Regions from separate parts of the Bradyrhizobium sp. CCBAU 21365 genome, predicted to be linked through region 1. Evidence: predicted binding sites of a transcription regulator. Region 1 holds the regulator's gene; each other region holds the start of a gene.
The links. The regulator LexA, encoded in region 1, represses DNA repair genes until DNA is damaged. The targets are predictions, from matches to a motif close to TGTTCNNNNTGTGTTCNG.
Positions count from the first base shown of each region.

Region 1 (4,210 bases):
GTCACCCATGCCGAGCTGCTCAGCCATTTCCGCAACGTCTTCCTGTCCTCGAGCATCGGCTTCCGCAAACCCGACGCCGAGGCCTATGATCATGTGGTAAAAGCCATCGGCGTCCCGGCGTCGCGGATCCTGTTCTTCGACGACCTGGCCGCCAATATCGAAGGTGCACGGGCGCGCGGCCTTCATGCTATCCACGTGACATCGACGGATGACGTGGCAAGGGCTTTGACCGCACTTGGTATTTGGACATTAGGAATTGAGGAGCTCTGAGCGTGGCCCTGATGCCGGTTGCCGATGCCCTGTCCGCCGTCCTCGCCGGCGCCGAACCGCTGCCAGAGGAGATGGTCGCGCTCGATGCCGCCTACCACCGCACGCTGGCGCACGACCTCGCGGCGCTGCGCACCCAGCCGCCGCAGCCGATGTCGGCGATGGACGGCTATGCGGTGCGCGCCGCCGATGCGGCTGATCTAAAGGCCCGGCTCAAGGTGATCGGCGAAGTCGCCGCCGGCCGGCCGTTCGGGCGGACGGTCGGCGCCGGCGAGGCGGTGCGGATCTTCACCGGCGGCGTGATCCCCAATGGCGCCGACGCGGTGATCATCCAGGAAGACACCGCCGTCGACGGCGACCACATCACGATCACGGAGGCCGCCAGCGTCGGGCGGCACATCCGCCAGGCCGGGGTCGATTTCCGTGCGGGCGAGGTGCTGCTCGCCGGCGGCAGCCACCTGTCCGACCGCGCGCTGTCGCTGGCGGCCGCCATGAACTATCCGGAACTTGCGGTGCGCCGCCGCCCGAAGGTCGCGGTGCTGGCGACCGGCGACGAACTGGTGATGCCGGGCTCGCGGCCCCGTCCCGGCCAGATCGTCTATTCCAACGGCTACGCGCTGCGGGCGCTGGCGCGCGCCGAAGGCGCCGAGACCGTCGACCTCGGCGTTGCCGCCGACACGGTGGAGGCGACCACGGCCGGCATCCGCCGGGCACGCGAGGCCGGCGCCGATGTCCTGATTACGACAGGCGGCGCCTCGGTCGGCGACCACGATCTCGTCAAGCGGTCGCTGGAGGCCGAGGGCGTCGAGATGGCGTTCTGGCGGATCGCGATGCGGCCCGGCAAGCCGATGATGCATGGCCGGCTCGGCGCGATGCGGGTGATCGGCCTGCCCGGCAATCCGGTGTCGTCCTATGTCTGCGCCTTCCTGTTCCTGGTGCCGTTGATTCGGGCGCTGAGCGGCCGGAAAGTGATTCATCATCGCCGCGCGAGCGCCCTGCTCGGCCGCGACCTCGCCGCCAACGACCAGCGCGAGGACTATCTGCGGGCGCGTCTCGAAGCGCGCGAGGACGGCAAGCTGATCGCAACGCCGGTGACGCAGCAGGATTCGTCGCTGCTCGCGAATCTCGCTGCGGCACGGGCACTTCTCGTGCGTCCGCCGTTTGCGGCGGCGGCCGTCAAAGGCAGCGAATGCGAGATCCTGACGCTGCCCGAATAGGGTTTTCACGCCCCGCCGATCGTGCGTTGCCTGATCCGTTCACCGGAAATTAAGTGGTTGCGGAACACATATCGAACATATAGTGTCCGTTCATGATTTGTTTCGAGTACTGGTGTCTACAATCGGGAAGCCGCGTGGAAGCAAGTGCAACGAGCACATGCTCCTGAGGTCAGGCCCCGCCTGCAGGCCCCACCAGAAGAGTCTCGGAATCGAACGCCGCTATCAACCGGGGGAATACTCGAGATGCTCACGCGCAAACAGTACGAACTTCTGCGTTTCATCAATGAACGTCTGAAAGAGGCCGGCGTACCGCCCTCCTTCGACGAGATGAAGGATGCGCTCGACCTGCGCTCGAAGTCCGGTATCCACCGCCTGATCACTGCGCTGGAGGAGCGCGGCTTCATCCGCCGCCTGCCGAACCGCGCCCGCGCCATTGAGGTCATCAAGCTGCCCGAACTCTCGGCCGGCGGCGGCAACGGCCGACGCGGCTTCACGCCCAGCGTCATCGAAGGCACCCTCGGCCGGCGCGCCAGCACGCCGCCGATCGCCGAGGACGACGGCAACCGTCCGGTCGCGGTCCCCGTGATGGGCCGGATCGCCGCCGGTACGCCGATCGAGGCGCTGCAGACCCGCAGCCACACCATCAGCGTGCCGCCCGACATGCTCGGCGCCGGCGAGCACTATGCGCTCGAGGTGCGCGGCGACTCGATGGTCGATGCCGGCATCCTCGACGGCGACATGGCGCTGATCCAGCGCAACGACGTCGCCAATACCGGCGACATCGTGGTGGCGCTGATCGACGAGGAGGAAGCCACCCTGAAGCGCTTCCGCCGCCGCGGCGCATCGATCGCGCTCGAGCCGGCCAACACCGCCTATGAAGTGCGCATCCTGCCGCCGAACCGGGTCCGCATCCAGGGCAAGCTGATCGGCCTGTATCGCAAATACTGAATTGCAAATACTTGCGGCGGCCGGGAACGAGCAACACGTCGGATCGTTCCTTGCATGATAGCGTAGCGTACGGCCTGCCCGATGCGCTCCGATACCTCTCGCGCAGCGTCGCGTGTTTGTGATCGGGGTCGGTCTCGGACCAGTCGTACAATCGCCCAGAAACGAGCGGAAGCTCGTTCGCTATCGTCCACTCTGGTAGAGGCCCCAATGCCTCAAGAGAGGCACGGGTCGCTACCTCGAAATGAGGAGCCATCCGATGTGTGACTATAGTCTGCACGCCGTGGCATCGCGCCCCGCCATTGTCGGAGAGACGCTGATCACGACGACGTTCCGCGGCACGTCGACCCGCGGTTTTGCTTCGGAAAACGATCCCACTGTCGCGGTCTGCATGCTGCCGGGCACCGAGCTCGCTTTCGCCGAGAACGTTCGCTACGACAGCCGCTGGATCTGGACCAAGACGCTGAACTATCGCGTCGGCGTGTTCAACGAAGTCGAGCCCGACGTGCCCGATCGGCATCATGACGCGGTGGAATTCCCCGACGGCAGCCATGTGCTGGTGACCCAGCTGGTCGAGGGACAGCGCGTCAGCGTGCTGCAATTGCCGGCGCTGCATCCGCCGGTCGAGCAGAAGCCGAAGGTGGTGGAGCGGCGGCCCTCCGCATTTGCAACGCTGTTTTTGGGTTGAGCGCATCGTCGCCGCGGAATGGGCTGTTCGGCGGCGGATGACCTAAGCAATTTCGGGCGCCCCCGGACTTCCGCTTCCGGGGCGCACGAGGAAATTTGCGTCAGCCGGCGCCTTGGCGCATCATCGGGCACGGAGGACGTGCGCGGTGGTCGATAAGGTCACATGGCAAAAGGCTGGACGCGTCACGGAACCGGGCCGCTACATGTTCCGGTTCGGTTGGCTGACGGTGACGGCCGACGACCTGAGAGTCTGGGAGCAATTTCCCGAGGCTTCCTTCACCCTCGTCAAGAAGCCCGACGCCGGCCCCGACTCCGACGAATACCATCTCGGCCTGTTCGAGCTGCCGAGCGCCCCCTCGCCGGACCACCGCTAGTCATCGCCCTGCAGATCGGACTCGGCCGGCGTCGCATCCACGGCAGGCCGCGGTGCGGCGGCGGCTGCGCGCAGCGTCGTCTCGCTCTCGCCGTCGCCGGGAACCGCCGGCGACCACGGCCGGTCGATCCCGCCGGGCTTGACGGCATCGACGGCGTAGCCGTCCCTGGTCCGCCGCAGTACCAGCGCGCCGTGGCGCCGCAGCCGCTCGGCATCGATCACCGACGCCGTGCAGCCCCGCGGCGCCGCCCGCGCCGTCACGATCAAGCCTGCGCGCTCGCAGTCGTCCGCCAGCGCCTCCGGCCGGGTCGCCAGCGCGACGAAGGCGCCGCCTAGTCCCTGGGTCACGCAGCCGCCGGCATCGCAGGAGACGCCGTCGCCGAGCGACGCATCGGTGGCGGTCCGCGCGTCGGCGTCCGCCGCCAGCCACTCCTTGACCAGGAACGCATCCTTGGCGCTGTGCATCAAATGCAGCCGCCCGTCACCGCCGCGCACCGCGACGTTGCGGCCGTCGCCGGAGACCAGCACGTCCGGCTGCGGCACCCTGAGCGCCCAGACCGAGGCCACCAGCAGCAGAACCGCGCCCGACCAGCGCAGCGGCGTACGCAGCAGCCCGAGCAGGATGATGCCGGCACTCGCTGCAATCAGCGGCCCGATCCCGAACGCCGCCATGCGGCCGACCGCGCCCGGGAGTGCGGCGACCCATTGCGTCACCAGGATC
Region 1 covers NZ_CP030036.1:5,094,598-5,098,807, forward strand. Annotated here, with positions in the region: gene XI02_RS23430 (HAD family phosphatase) at 1-270, shown strand, start outside; gene glp (gephyrin-like molybdotransferase Glp) at 273-1,484, shown strand; gene lexA (transcriptional repressor LexA) at 1,728-2,432, shown strand; gene XI02_RS23445 (hypothetical protein) at 2,689-3,117, shown strand; gene XI02_RS23450 (hypothetical protein) at 3,263-3,490, shown strand; gene XI02_RS23455 (ComEC/Rec2 family competence protein) at 3,487-4,210, opposite strand, start outside.

Region 2 (4,210 bases), 1.2 Mb from region 1:
CGAATTGTCTCGCTTGGGCCAGGGCGTCCCGAATCGCAATTCCGAAAGCGACGCTTTGCCACTGGTTAATTCCATGTGAAAGTGGATGGCTTACAGGTTCGTTAATCGCGGCGACGCGACCGCGGGTCGCGTTGTCGACGGTCGGGATTGATGAGTGCCGGGAAGGGGCCCGTGGCACTCTAGCATTCCGAATAAGGGTGAGCTTCCCGAAAAATCTCGGTTCGCTATCGCGGGAGGCCAAAAGCGCTTCGTTTAAGTCAGCTAGTTCGGCATCAGCACGGCATCGACGCGGCGGCTGTTTCGTGTGCTGATGACGATGGCGCCGTTGCGGGTGGCGAATCTCGCACCGAGAAGCCGCGGCACTTTTTCCGTCAACGACGACGGCAGCGGAATCATTCCGCCGGTGACGGGATCGCCGACGTTGATCGGCGCGACGGCTGCGCCGCCCGAAGGCGCTGCCTTGATGTACTCCCTTATCAGCTGAATCTCTTCACGCGAGAGGCTGAGCGCGGCCTGTTCGCCTGCGCCGTCAGGCAGCTTCTTGTCCGCCTCGGCCTTGTTTTGCGCATCTTCCTGCTGGGCGGCATCGCGTTTTGCGACTTCGACCTGTTCGAGTCGTGCGAGGCGTTCCCGCAGCGGGGCGACCTCCCGCCGCAACGCAGCGATGTCCGACTTCAGCGAAGAAAGCTGACCAAGTGCAATCGCGGCGGCAACGCAGGCGACGACCGAGATCAGGCTGAGGCACGCCACCGCCAGCCCCGTCAATCCGCCTCGACGATCGGCACGACGATCCGGGATATCCTCCGCGGATCGCCGTCGCCGCGCGGCGGCGAATTTGGGCATGGTCGTGCCGAGCAAGCTGACCAGACCGGATAGCCACGAAGCCGTGCGGTTCGTCGCTTGAAACGAGCCGAATGCAGGCGCAGGGACGATCGGAGAGTGCGCCGAGGGGATGTCGGGAGCAGTAGCCGAACGGCCCTGGCCGGATGGCTGGCGGCTATCGTGATCCTCGCGCGTCACGCCGGGGAGCTCGAGATCAACGCCGTCGGGATGGTCGATTGCGGTGTCCGCACCTGGATGGCGCGTGTCGGCTGCAACAGCGTCCAATTGTTCCGTTTCCTGTGGATCGAGTCTTTGCTCGATGCGGGCGGTTTCAAGCGAGCGCCACAACGAGAGCCCCGAATCGGTGATCTGCAGGCCCGCATCGTTGATCGATGCCCATCCCGATTGGAAGACGTCGGCGTCGCCAAGCTCGGACGGCCGCTTCGACTGCGTGGCTTCATCGCCGGCCGCGATCATGCGCTTGACCTCGCGGCTGACCTCATCGATCGCGATCCGCTCCCCGGGCCTTGCGGCCAGCACACTCAGGATCGCCAGATTGAACCTCATGCGGCGCCTCGCGATGCCCGATCAACCAGCCGTGCGGCCGTTCCTCTCCCGTGCAGGCGACGTGCGAGCCTCAGCGGGTCGAAGCGGATCAATCATGCCGGCACGGACGTCGGTCAGTCAGGGAGTCGAGCAAGTGTACCGGCTCCCCAAGGGGCAAACAATCCGGCACCAGACCTACGACAGATGGATAAGTCGCTCCGCAAACGCGACGCGTCGGGATCGCGTTCGCTGCGCGCCTCAGAGAAACTCGCGAAGCCTGGAGAGCTCGATCACATGCTCGGGTGACAGCACGTCGGGGACGAGGGGAGGCTGCGACTTGGTCCGGATCTCGTAAAGATGTCGCGTCTTCTCGGGCTTGCCCATGAAATCCCGAATGCATTGATCGAGCGTTCCGTTGACGACCATATAGGGCGCGCGATCCTCTCGCCTCGCGTTGTTGAGCGAAGGCCATTTGTAGAGGTGGGCCGCAGCTTGGAAGTCCACCTGATGAGATTGGTCGGTCATTGCAAAATATCTAGCCGAAAAAGCCCTGCGCGGCAAAGTCAGCCGGCTGATGCGTGAGCCGGTGCGGCAATACGCGCAAGCTTCGTGCGGTCGTCCATCGCAGAAGCCGCCGTCATGCAGACCCCCTCGCGCAGTGGCGGCGCGCGTTGACGACTCGCTCGTTCGCGGCGCCAGCAGCCGCGACGACGCGTGCTGGATTGACTCGATTTCAGAATGTTCCTATTTTGTTCTATAGTCAATTTCCGCGTCCGGAGACGGGCGGCTTCGGTCAGGTCAGGGATGAACGGGTCGAGATGGCAGCCGCAGCCACCATCCTTCATGCGGACCTCGATGCTTTCTACGCATCGGTCGAGCAACTGCTCGAGCCGTCGCTGCGCGGCAAGCCGATCGCCGTCGGGGGCGGGGTTGTGCTTGCGGCGTCCTATGAGGCCAAGGCCTTCGGGGTGCATGGCGGCATGTCGGGGCGGGAAGCCCGCCAACTGTGCCCGCAACTTGTTTTCGTCGGCGGCCATTTCAGCGATTACCAGCGGCTGGGCGACGCGGCCATCAAGGTGATCGGCGACTTCACGCCGCTGGTCGAGCGAATTTCGATCGACGAGGCGTTTGCGGATGTTGCCGGCTGTACTCACCTGTTCGGAACGCCTGCCGAAATAGCCGCGTCGATCCGGCGGCGCGTGCGTAGCGAGCTCGGCCTTCCGATCTCGGTCGGCGTCGCCCGCACCAAGCATCTGGCGAAGATCGCCTCGCAGGTCGCAAAGCCCGACGGACTTGTCGTCGTTGATCCCGACGCCGAACTAAGCTTCCTTCACGAATTGCCGGTTGAGTTGATGTGGGGGGTAGGGCCGGTCACCAGGGCCCGGTTGGGCGCGATCGGCGTTGCGACGATCGGTCAGCTCGCCAAATTGTCGGAACGGTCGCTGACGCGCTTGCTCGGTCCGGCAGCGGGCGAGAAACTTGCCGCGCTGGCCTGGAATCGCGATCCGCGACAGCTCAAGCCACACCGGCGTGCGCGATCCGCGGGAGCACAATCGGCGCTCGGCCGAAAGCCTGCGATCGAGCAAGTCATTCGGCCAACACTGCTTCATCTCGCCGACCGCGTCGCCACACGGCTTCGGGCGAAGTCGCGGCCTGGACGAACCGTGACGGTGCGCGTCCGCTTCGCCAACCTGAAGTCGGTGACGCGCTCGATGACGCTCGATGCGCCGGTGTGCACGACCATCGTCCTGGCCCGGCTCGCCGAGAATCTGGTGCGCGCTGCCCTTGCCGACCATCCCGGCGCGAAGATCATCTCGCTGTTGGCGATCTCGGTGTCGCATCTCGAGGAGCATTGGGATCTTGCGCTGGAGCTTCCACTCGGACTGGAGGACGAAGCGCTTCGCCCTGGAAGCCCGACAGGGATCGCCCGCTGGGCGGCGGACCGTGCGATCGACAAAATCCGCGATCGCTTTGGCTGGGAGGCGATCGGATATGGTTCAGCGGCGCTCGAGGCGGTTCATTCGGTGCCCGATGCGTTTCGCAAGCTTGCCGAGAGAGACCTCTAACGCTCGCCGGTTCACGTATCTGTCACTGCATTAAGAAAAGGCAATTTGGAATCGCGCGCTTGTGAGTGGCGACCTGGCACGGCCGGCCTATCTTGAGCGTGCGGAGGGACAGCCATGAAGTACAGCGCCGAACTGATTCAGACGATGCGCGATGCGTTGGATGCAGTCATGGCAAGCGTGCCGGCGGATCAATCCGTGTTCGGTCTCAAGGCCGCTGTTGCGGAATGCATCCTGCGAGCCGCGGCTCACGGTCAGACATCGTTCGACGGGCTCGTGACGTCAGCATCCGATCAGCTTCAATCGATCATCTCGATGCTGACCTAGGCGATCGGGAATGCACGCGACCATCGCGCTCGCCTTGCCGCGCGGTGCGCTGATGATGCAATCGCTCGGGCCGACGGTTCTCTCAGGGCAGCGATACGACCCGTAGATTGTTGGTTGTTCCCGCTTGTCCAAAGGGAATGCCGGCGACAACGACCAGCAGATCGCGGCTCGATGCAAACTGCTCTGCATGCGCGAATGTAGTTGCGCGCTCGACCATCTCCTCATAGCTCTGAACGTCGTCGGAAAGCACGCTGTGAGCGCCCCAAAGCAGGCACAGGCGGCGGGACACTTCGCGGCTCGGGGTGATGGCGAGGATCGGGCGGCTCGGCCGCTTGCGCGCGACGCGTGCGGCCGTCGTGCCGCTCGACGTATAGGCCACGATGGCGGCGGCGTGAACGACGGAGGCGAGATCGGCCGCTGCCGTTGCCACGGCGTGCGGTGGCGTCTGCTCT
Region 2 covers NZ_CP030036.1:3,905,036-3,909,245, forward strand. Annotated here, with positions in the region: gene XI02_RS17680 (hypothetical protein) at 262-1,389, opposite strand; gene XI02_RS17685 (hypothetical protein) at 1,627-1,893, opposite strand; gene dinB (DNA polymerase IV) at 2,187-3,434, shown strand; gene XI02_RS17695 (hypothetical protein) at 3,549-3,758, shown strand; gene pyk (pyruvate kinase) at 3,841-4,210, opposite strand, start outside.
Region 2: a site for LexA is predicted at 2,108-2,125, ahead of dinB (DNA polymerase IV). Genes of this name have one in related genera too.

Region 3 (4,210 bases), 1.0 Mb from region 1:
GCGATCACGGAATATTTTCGCGCGCTCGGCTATGACTATCTCGGCGAAGTGGCGCGGACCGGGATCGACTTTCACACCGTGAAGTCGGTCGTCGAATACAAGGCGCCGATCCGGTTCGACGAGGACATCGAGGTCTGCGTACGGGTCGCGCGGATCGGCCGTTCCTCGATCAACCTTGCGCTCGCGATCTTTGCCAAGGGCTCCGATGACCTGCGCGCCACTGGCGAGATCATCTGGGTCGCGACCGATCAGAAGACCCATCAGTCGGTCGCGGTGACCGAGGATTTGCGGGCACTGATCGCGAGCCGCGAAAAGGCGCTGGCGCGGCAATAGGCGGGTAAGAGCCAGCGCTACAGCTTCCGCAGCGACTGGTTCCAGCGCCAAAGGTTGTCGTTGGTGAGGTGCGTGCCGCCCCACCAGCGATTGATCGGATTGTGGTCGGTGAAGTCCGCCTTGTGAGCAAGCACCGCCTTGCCAAACTCCGTCACCGACAAGCGGCTTCGCTGGAAGGCCTCCAGGCGACGTCGCGCATTATCCGGGTCGATGGAGCGCAAGCCATCGTCGAGCCCGGCAATCGCCGGTCGCGGACCATGCGCAAGGCCTTCGAGCAGCCTGCCGATTTCCATGTCGTTAAAGACGCCACGCTGGCGAAAGCCGCGGAGGTAGAACAGCGCGTTCGTCCCCATGAACCCGGCGGCGACCAGTTCAAGCAACCGCATCTCGGTCGCGCCCAGTCCGGATCGGCTCGATGGTAGATCACGAAGCAGATCAAGCAGCGCCGGCCTCAGCAAGGGAAACCCGCTCAGGTCGCGATGCACCACATCGAAACACGCCTCCGGCGTTGTCGCCTGGTACGCCTGCCAACACGCGCTCGCGATCTCGAGGTCCGCAGATCGGACATTGACAAGCGGCACCTGGTCCCAGCCACGCCACGTCTCGTGCATCGTCAACAGATCGAATGCGACAAGCCGCAATTTCAACTTGTCGACCATCGCCGGGTAAGCCCGGAAATGATCGAGCATCCAGATCAGCTGCAGCTGATCATCCGGGCCCGGATCGAACCAAAGCTCGATCACTTCGTAAGGGTCGCAAAATTCGATCAGTGCAAGATCCCTGCGCGCCCTGGCATCCTGAGATCCCTGGCCCCACGCGCTCCAGTGCGACCAGTGTCCGACTGGATTCTTGTCCGACCGCGACCCGAAATACGCCTCGAGTTCTCCTGGCGACGGCAGCGGTCCACCGACAAAGCGAAAGGCAGATGTAACAGCGACTTCGGCAAACCCCGAACGTGCCAGGGTGAGGCCGGACGGACTGGTCAGGATCAGGCGTTTCATCGGCCTAACTCTCTCGACGACACACAAAACCAAACGGGCGCCGAGGACGTCGGCAACTCAACGTCCTCAGCGCCCGCTTGCAGCGAAGTCATGTGATCGTTTGAGCATGATCTCCGCGCAAACGCTTCGCGTTTGTCGCGAGGGAAAACCGCTTCGCACTTTTCCGGATCATGCTTGAGCCTTACTCCTCCGTCGGCTCCTCGCCTTCGGCGTCGCGCTCGGGCGTGCCGGCGAGGATCTGCTCGGAGATCAGGCCGGAGTTCTGCCGGATCGCGGCCTCGATCTTGGCGGTGATGTCGGGATTCGCCTTCAGGAACGCCTTGGAATTCTCGCGGCCCTGGCCGAGCCGCTGGCTGTCATAGGAGAACCAGGCGCCGGACTTCTCGACGATGCCGGCCTTGACGCCGAGGTCGAGGATCTCGCCCATCTTGGAAACGCCCTCGCCGTACATGATGTCGAACTCGACCTGCTTGAAGGGCGGCGCCAGCTTGTTCTTCACCACCTTGACGCGGGTGGTGTTGCCGACCACCTCGTCGCGCTCCTTGATCGCGCCGATGCGGCGGATGTCGAGGCGGACCGAGGCGTAGAATTTCAGCGCGTTGCCGCCGGTGGTGGTCTCCGGCGAACCGTACATCACGCCGATCTTCATGCGGATCTGGTTGATGAAGATCACCATGGTGTGGGACTTGTTGATCGAGGCGGTGAGCTTGCGCAGCGCCTGGCTCATCAGGCGCGCCTGCAGGCCCGGCAGCGCATCGCCCATCTCGCCCTCGAGCTCGGCCTTCGGCACCAGCGCCGCGACCGAATCGACCACCAGCACGTCGACCGCGCCGGAGCGCACCAGCGTGTCGCAGATCTCCAGCGCCTGCTCGCCGGTGTCCGGCTGCGAGATCAGGAGCTCGTCGATGTTGACGCCGAGCTTGCGCGCATAGACCGGGTCGAGCGCGTGTTCAGCGTCGATGAAGGCACAAATGCCGCCCTTCTTCTGACCTTCCGCCACCGTGTGCAGCGCCAGCGTGGTCTTGCCCGACGATTCCGGCCCGTAGATTTCGACGACGCGCCCCTTCGGCAGGCCACCGACGCCAAGGGCGATATCGAGCCCGAGCGATCCCGACGACACCGTCTCGACATCCATCGAACGGTCGTTCTTGCCGAGCTTCATCACCGAGCCCTTGCCGAACTGGCGCTCGATCTGGGAGAGCGCGGCTGAGAGGGCCTTGGACTTGTCCATGGAGGATCCTTCGACGATACGCAGTGCGGTGGCGGACATTTGGGATGTGCTCCTTATGGCGGGGATTCGCTAGCGGGAAAACGGGGCGATCAGATCAGGCGGAATGCGTTGTTGATAGGAACCTTTGTACCACGTTTGTTCCATGTTCGCAATATGTTCTTTCAGGCAAGGAGGTACTGGCCTGTTTCCATCCCTAGTGGCCTGCTTTGAAATTTCGAGTGGCCTAGTTTGGATTTAACCCTGCGGCAACCAAGGGTTGGCCGATGTTCTCGGTAGGACTACTGAGGCTGTTATTGGATGTTCTAGCCCCATCAGTTCCCATGGGACGCCATTTGTTCTTGACCCAAATCAGCTAAGCGATTTCTGCAGTTCGTTCCTAGTTAGCGCGGCTTGTATGCCGAGATGACTTGGCGGAATTCGTCGTCATCATCGACGGTCAATAAACCAACGACCATCCAGCCTGCGCACAAGCCGAGAACCATCAGCGCCATTTTTAGCCACGGTCTCATAAAGGCTAATATGCCCGAAAACCAGGCATTTACCACCCCACGGCGCCTTGCCGTGGCACAAATTGCACTAGCGGCCATCCAACATTCAGGAATAGGATTTCAACCCCAAACGCAGGGGTTGTGTCATGAGCAGTGACCTACCTTTTAGGGCGCTCATCGTGGCGCTCGGGCTGAGCCCCATCGCAATAATGGCTATCGCCCTATTGATGTGAAAACGGAGGCCGCCTCAGTTGGCGGCCTCTTTCTTTTTCAGGAACGTTTTGACAGCATTGATCATGTTGATCATCTCGTCGGCATCTTCCTGTGACGTGATGTCGAACGTGCCAGTAATTCGACCTTGGCCGAACGCAACCTTAAACGGCTCAGAGGGCGCGGGCTTAGGGGCCAGCGTGCGCAGCATGTCCCCTAGAAACCGGTCAGGCTGCGGCACCTCTTGCGCAGTTTCCATGCTACCCTATCGCATGGCGATCCGCGACGCCTTTGGCGACAGCGCCTCGCATGGCGTGATCGTAAAGACCTACTCGGTAACGCACCTCGTAAAGGAAGCGCAGGGCCGTTACTCCCCGGCCGCCGTAGTAGCTGTAGATCGTGAGGTAGTATCCGGTGATCCGGATCAGTACGTTTCGACCAGCTACGTTGAGCGGCAGAACCTTTCGCTGCGCATGTCGTCGCGCCGCTTCACTCGCCTCACCAACGGCTTTTCAAAGAAGCTGGAAAACCATATTGCAGCCGTCGCGCTGTACGTCTGCCACTACAATCTCTGCCGCACCCACGAAGCCCTGCGCACGACGCCAGCGAAGGCGCTGGGCGTGACGGAGAAGGCATGGAGCGTTGCGCAGCTTGTGGACGCTGCACTCTCTGTGACCCCCGTGCTCCCCACCGAGACGCCTCCGGATCGGCGTCGGAAGTTCACGGTAATTCAGGGCGGTCGGTCATAGTTGCTGCGCAGCTACTTGGCAGCTTCTTTGGCTGCCAAGTAGTCGTCAATAATTTTCTTTGTATATTGATCTTTACCTCGCTCCGCCTTCATCACTTTCTCTAATTCCCAGACACATGATCCTATCCAAACGCCGTCTTTGAACATCCAATGAGCCGCAGAGTGGAGGACCAATTCCTCTTTCTCCTCAAAGAAGCGC
Region 3 covers NZ_CP030036.1:6,124,775-6,128,984, forward strand. Annotated here, with positions in the region: gene XI02_RS28840 (thioesterase family protein) at 1-333, shown strand, start outside; gene XI02_RS28845 (hypothetical protein) at 351-1,334, opposite strand; gene recA (recombinase RecA) at 1,516-2,604, opposite strand; gene XI02_RS28855 (hypothetical protein) at 3,301-3,522, opposite strand; gene XI02_RS28860 (hypothetical protein) at 3,536-4,012, shown strand; gene XI02_RS28870 (hypothetical protein) at 4,199-4,210, opposite strand, start outside.
Region 3: a site for LexA is predicted at 2,709-2,726, ahead of recA (recombinase RecA). Genes of this name have one in related genera too.

Region 4 (4,210 bases), 2.3 Mb from region 1:
ATGCCGTCGCCGCCGATCACGGCGTCGCAGTCGCAGGGCGTGGCGAGCTTGTCGCGGCCGTCGACGAAGACGTGCTTCGGCATTTCCGGCAGCGCGTGCACGGCGCGCGCGAGCGCCCACAGCGAGGCGCGCAGGATGTTGTCGCGGTCGATTCGCGCCCGCGACGCCACTGCGACCGAGAACGCCGATGTGACGCAGATCTCCTCGAACAGTTCCTCGCGGCGCTCGACGGTCAGCCGCTTCGAATCATCGAGCCCCTTGGGAATCCGATTTGGGTCCAGCACCACGGCGGCGGCGACCACGGGACCCGCCAGCGGCCCGCGCCCGGCCTCGTCGCAGCCGGCGACCGGCCAGACGCCGCGCTTGATCAGCGCGCGCTCGCGCCGAAAGCTCGGCCGCGTCACCACGATGACGCGCTTGTCCGGCCTGGCCGGCTCGGCCGCTTTCTTCTTCGACGCGGTCTTTGACGTGCTGTTGGACTTGTCCCGAATCATGCGGGGATCGTGATCAAGCCCGGCCCGCGGCGCAACCTGGAACCTGGCCCTTCCCCGTTATTCAATTCGCCGCTCTAATCGGGATCGGCGCTCTAATCGGGAATTGACACCCGGCGGTCGTCGCGAACCTCAAAGCCCGGCGCGCGCACCACCTCCCAGGCGTGGCCGTCGGGATCGCCGAAATAACCGCAATAGCCGCCATAGCTGGTGGGCTGCGCGGGCTTCAGCAGCCTGGCGCCCTTCGACAGCGCGAACGCCATCACACGATCGACCTCGGCGTCGTCGTTGCAGTTCCAGGCGATCGCGACGCCGCGGAACGCTGATGGCCGCGGCTGATCCGGCAGCCCGGCATCGGCGGCGAGCAGATGCCACGGGAACAGGCCGAGCACGGTGCCGCCGGTCTCGAAGAAGGCAACCTCCTCGCCGGTCGCGCGCATCTTCCTGGTGAACCCAAGCGATTCATAAAAGCCGATGCTGGCGCGCATGTCGCTGACGCCGAGCGTGAGGACGGTGAAGCGTGCGGTCGGGGTGTTACTCATTGTTGCACTCGCTGTTTGACGTCTTCGTAGCCCGGATGAGGCGAAGTGCAATCCGGGAAGTCTTTGGCCAGGGGTCGACGAGCCCCGGATTTCGCTGCGCTCCATCCGGGCTACGCGCCCTCACCTAGAATAGACTGAGTTGCTGTCCGTTGCGCTTCGGCTTGGCGAAGTGATCGGTGGTCAGCTTGGTCCGCCGCTTGTTGAGGCCTAGCTTTTCGCAGGCGATCTCGAAGCGGCGGCCGATCATCCAGGCCATCGGGCCAGTGCCCTTCATCCTGGTGCCCCATTGCGAGTCGTAGTCGCGGCCGCCGCGCATGTCGCGGATCAGCGTGAAGACGTGACGGTAGCGGTCGGGATAGTTCGCCATCAGCCATTCGCGGAACAGATCGCGCACCTCGAGCGGCAGGCGCAGCAGCACGTAGCTCGCCTCCCTGGCGCCGGCATGTGCGGCGGCATCGAGGATACGCTCGATCTCGGAGTCGTTCAGCGCCGGGATCACGGGCGCGACCATCACCGTGGTCGGGATGCCGGCATCCGCGAGCCGCTTGATCGCCTCGAGCCGCTTCGGCGGGGTCGAGGCCCGCGGCTCCATGGTGCGGGCGAGTTTCGGGTCGAGCGTCGTCACCGAGAGCGCGACCTTGGCGAGATTGCGCTTGGCCATCCGCGCCAGGATGTCGATATCGCGCACGACCAGTGCCGATTTGGTGACGATGCCGACCGGATGGCCGGCGCGCTCGAGCACCTCGAGGATGCCGCGCATGATCTTCCGGTCGCGTTCGATCGGCTGATAAGGATCGGTGTTGGTGCCGATCGCGATCATCCGCGCCTCATAGTCCGGCGCGGCCAGTTCCTTCTCGAGCAGCGCGGGTGCGTCCGGCTTGGCGAACAGCTTCGATTCGAAGTCCAGCCCCGGCGACAGGCCGAGATAGGCGTGGGTCGGCCGCGCGAAGCAATAGACGCAGCCATGCTCGCAGCCACGATAGGGATTGATCGACCGGTCGAAGCCGATATCGGGCGAGTCGTTTCGAGTGATCACCTTGCGCGAGGTGTCGAGCGCCACGCTGGTCGCAAACGGCGGCAAATCTTCGAGGCTTTGCCAGCCGTCATCGAAGGCAACGCGCGCCTCCGCCTCGTAGCGGCCGCTGGCGTTGGACTGCGCGCCGCGGCCGCGCCGCCGCTCGCGCTCGATCGCGACCGCAAGCTCGGGAAAGGGGGCAGGAATAGGTGAAGGTGCACCCGCCGGGTTATCGGAGGGCGCCGTTACCGGCGGGTGCTTGAGGGCATGAGAGGATGCTCGGCTCATGCTGTGAAGTTAACACAGCAAGAGAACAAATCAAGAACATGAACGCAGAAATTCCACAGAACCTTGCTTCAAAATTCTGCAGGCGAACAGGCTGCTTTGAATATGACAAGGTGATAACACGGCCGGAGTTTTTCACCGTTTGAGTCACCGAAGCCTCAAATCATGCTGAGCGTGATCATTCCGACCGATGGGGTCGAGCGCACTGCGGTCGCGACATTGGCTGCGCTGGTGCCGGGCGCGGCCGCGGGAATCGTCCGCGAGGTGCTGCTGGTCGATCGCAGCAACAGCGACGTGATGGAGCGCGTCGCCGACGTCGCCGGTTGCCGCTTCCTGCGTTTCGAGGGCACGCGCGCCGCGGCGCTTGCGGCCGGCGCCCGGCAGGCGCGTTCTCCCTGGCTGATGTTCCTGCATCCGGGCGCGGTGCTCGATGCCGGCTGGATCGAGGAGACCACCCAGTTCATCCAGATGGTGGCGGCGAGCGGCAAGGATCGCGCCGGCATCTTCCGCTACGCCCGCGCGCCCTATACCGACCCCGGCCTGCGCGACGGCCTCAAATTCGTCGCCCGGATGATCGCCGGGCCTTCGGCCGAACAGGGCCTTTTGATCGCGCGCGAGCATTACGAGCGGATCGGCGGCTACCGGCCCGACACCCGCCGCTCCGAGGCGCGCCTGTTGCGCCGGCTCGGCCGCTCCTCCCGCACCATGCTGCGCAGCCGGATCATGGTGGCCTGAAGCGTTTTTGACCCGTTTTCTCTGGGGGTGTTTTCGAGGAGAGGCAGACGCCGAAATTGAACGACTGGTTCAGCGATTTGTTTCGGGGGCAGATACGTCGATCAGCGCTGCCAATAAGATCGAGGTGGCACTCGATGATGGCTTTCCTGACGACGATTATGTGCAGGAGACCGTCGAGATGCTCGCAATGTACCGGCCTGAGGGTGGGGAGTTCCTGTTGGATACTGCCACTATCAGAGACCGACTGATTGAAACCATGAAACGCTTGCGGAAGGATGCATAGATCTCGACCCGAGATGGGCTTGCATATTATTTGATTCCGTCAAATAATATGTTTGATGAAATCAAATTCCCATGACGCCACCCTCGAGAGCCAGGTCGCCGCGGTTCGCGGCTTCAGCCGGTTCTATACCCGCAAGCTCGGCATCATCGAGCCGAAGCTGCTGCACTCCGCGTTCACGCTGCAGGAAGCGCGGATCATCTACGAGCTCGCGCATCGCGTGCATTGCACCGCGACCGACCTGGTGCGCGATCTCGACCTCGATGCCGGCTTCGTCAGCCGCACGCTACAGGCGCTGCAAAAGCGCCAGATCGTGACGCGCAAGCCGTCGAAAGCCGACAAGCGCGTCAACGAGGTGGCGCTCACCGCCAAGGGCCGCACTGCTGCCGCCGACCTCGACCGCCGCTCACGCAGCGAGGTCGGGGCGCTATTGAAGCAGATGGACGGCGACCGTCGCGCGGCGGTGGTGCGCGCGATGGGCACGATCGAGCAATCGCTGGAGCCTGCGGCCAGGAAGCCGGTCGGCTTCCTGCTGCGCAGCCATCGCGTCGGCGACATGGGCTGGGTGATCTCGCAACAGGGTCGCGTCTACGCGGAGGAGTATGGCTGGGACATCAGCTACGAGGCCTTGGTGGCCGAGATCTGCGCGCAGTTTCTGCGATCGTTCGATCCCGCCCGCGAGCATTGCTGGATCGCGGAGGTCGACGGCGAGCCGGTCGGCTCGGTCTTCCTGGTCAACGGCGGTGATGGGGTCGCCAAGCTGCGGCTGCTGGCGGTGGAGGACAAGGCGCGCGGGCTCGGTGTCGGCCGCGCGCTGGTGGAGCAGTGCATCCGCGCCGCACGCGAGATGGGCTACAAGAAG
Region 4 covers NZ_CP030036.1:7,418,965-7,423,174, forward strand. Annotated here, with positions in the region: gene XI02_RS34840 (ribonuclease HII) at 1-494, opposite strand, end outside; gene XI02_RS34845 (VOC family protein) at 587-1,033, opposite strand; gene XI02_RS34850 (PA0069 family radical SAM protein) at 1,158-2,336, opposite strand; gene XI02_RS34855 (glycosyl transferase) at 2,499-3,068, shown strand; gene XI02_RS34860 (hypothetical protein) at 3,076-3,351, shown strand; gene XI02_RS34865 (helix-turn-helix domain-containing GNAT family N-acetyltransferase) at 3,407-4,210, shown strand, end outside.
Region 4: a site for LexA is predicted at 2,358-2,375, ahead of XI02_RS34850 (PA0069 family radical SAM protein). Genes of this name have one in related genera too.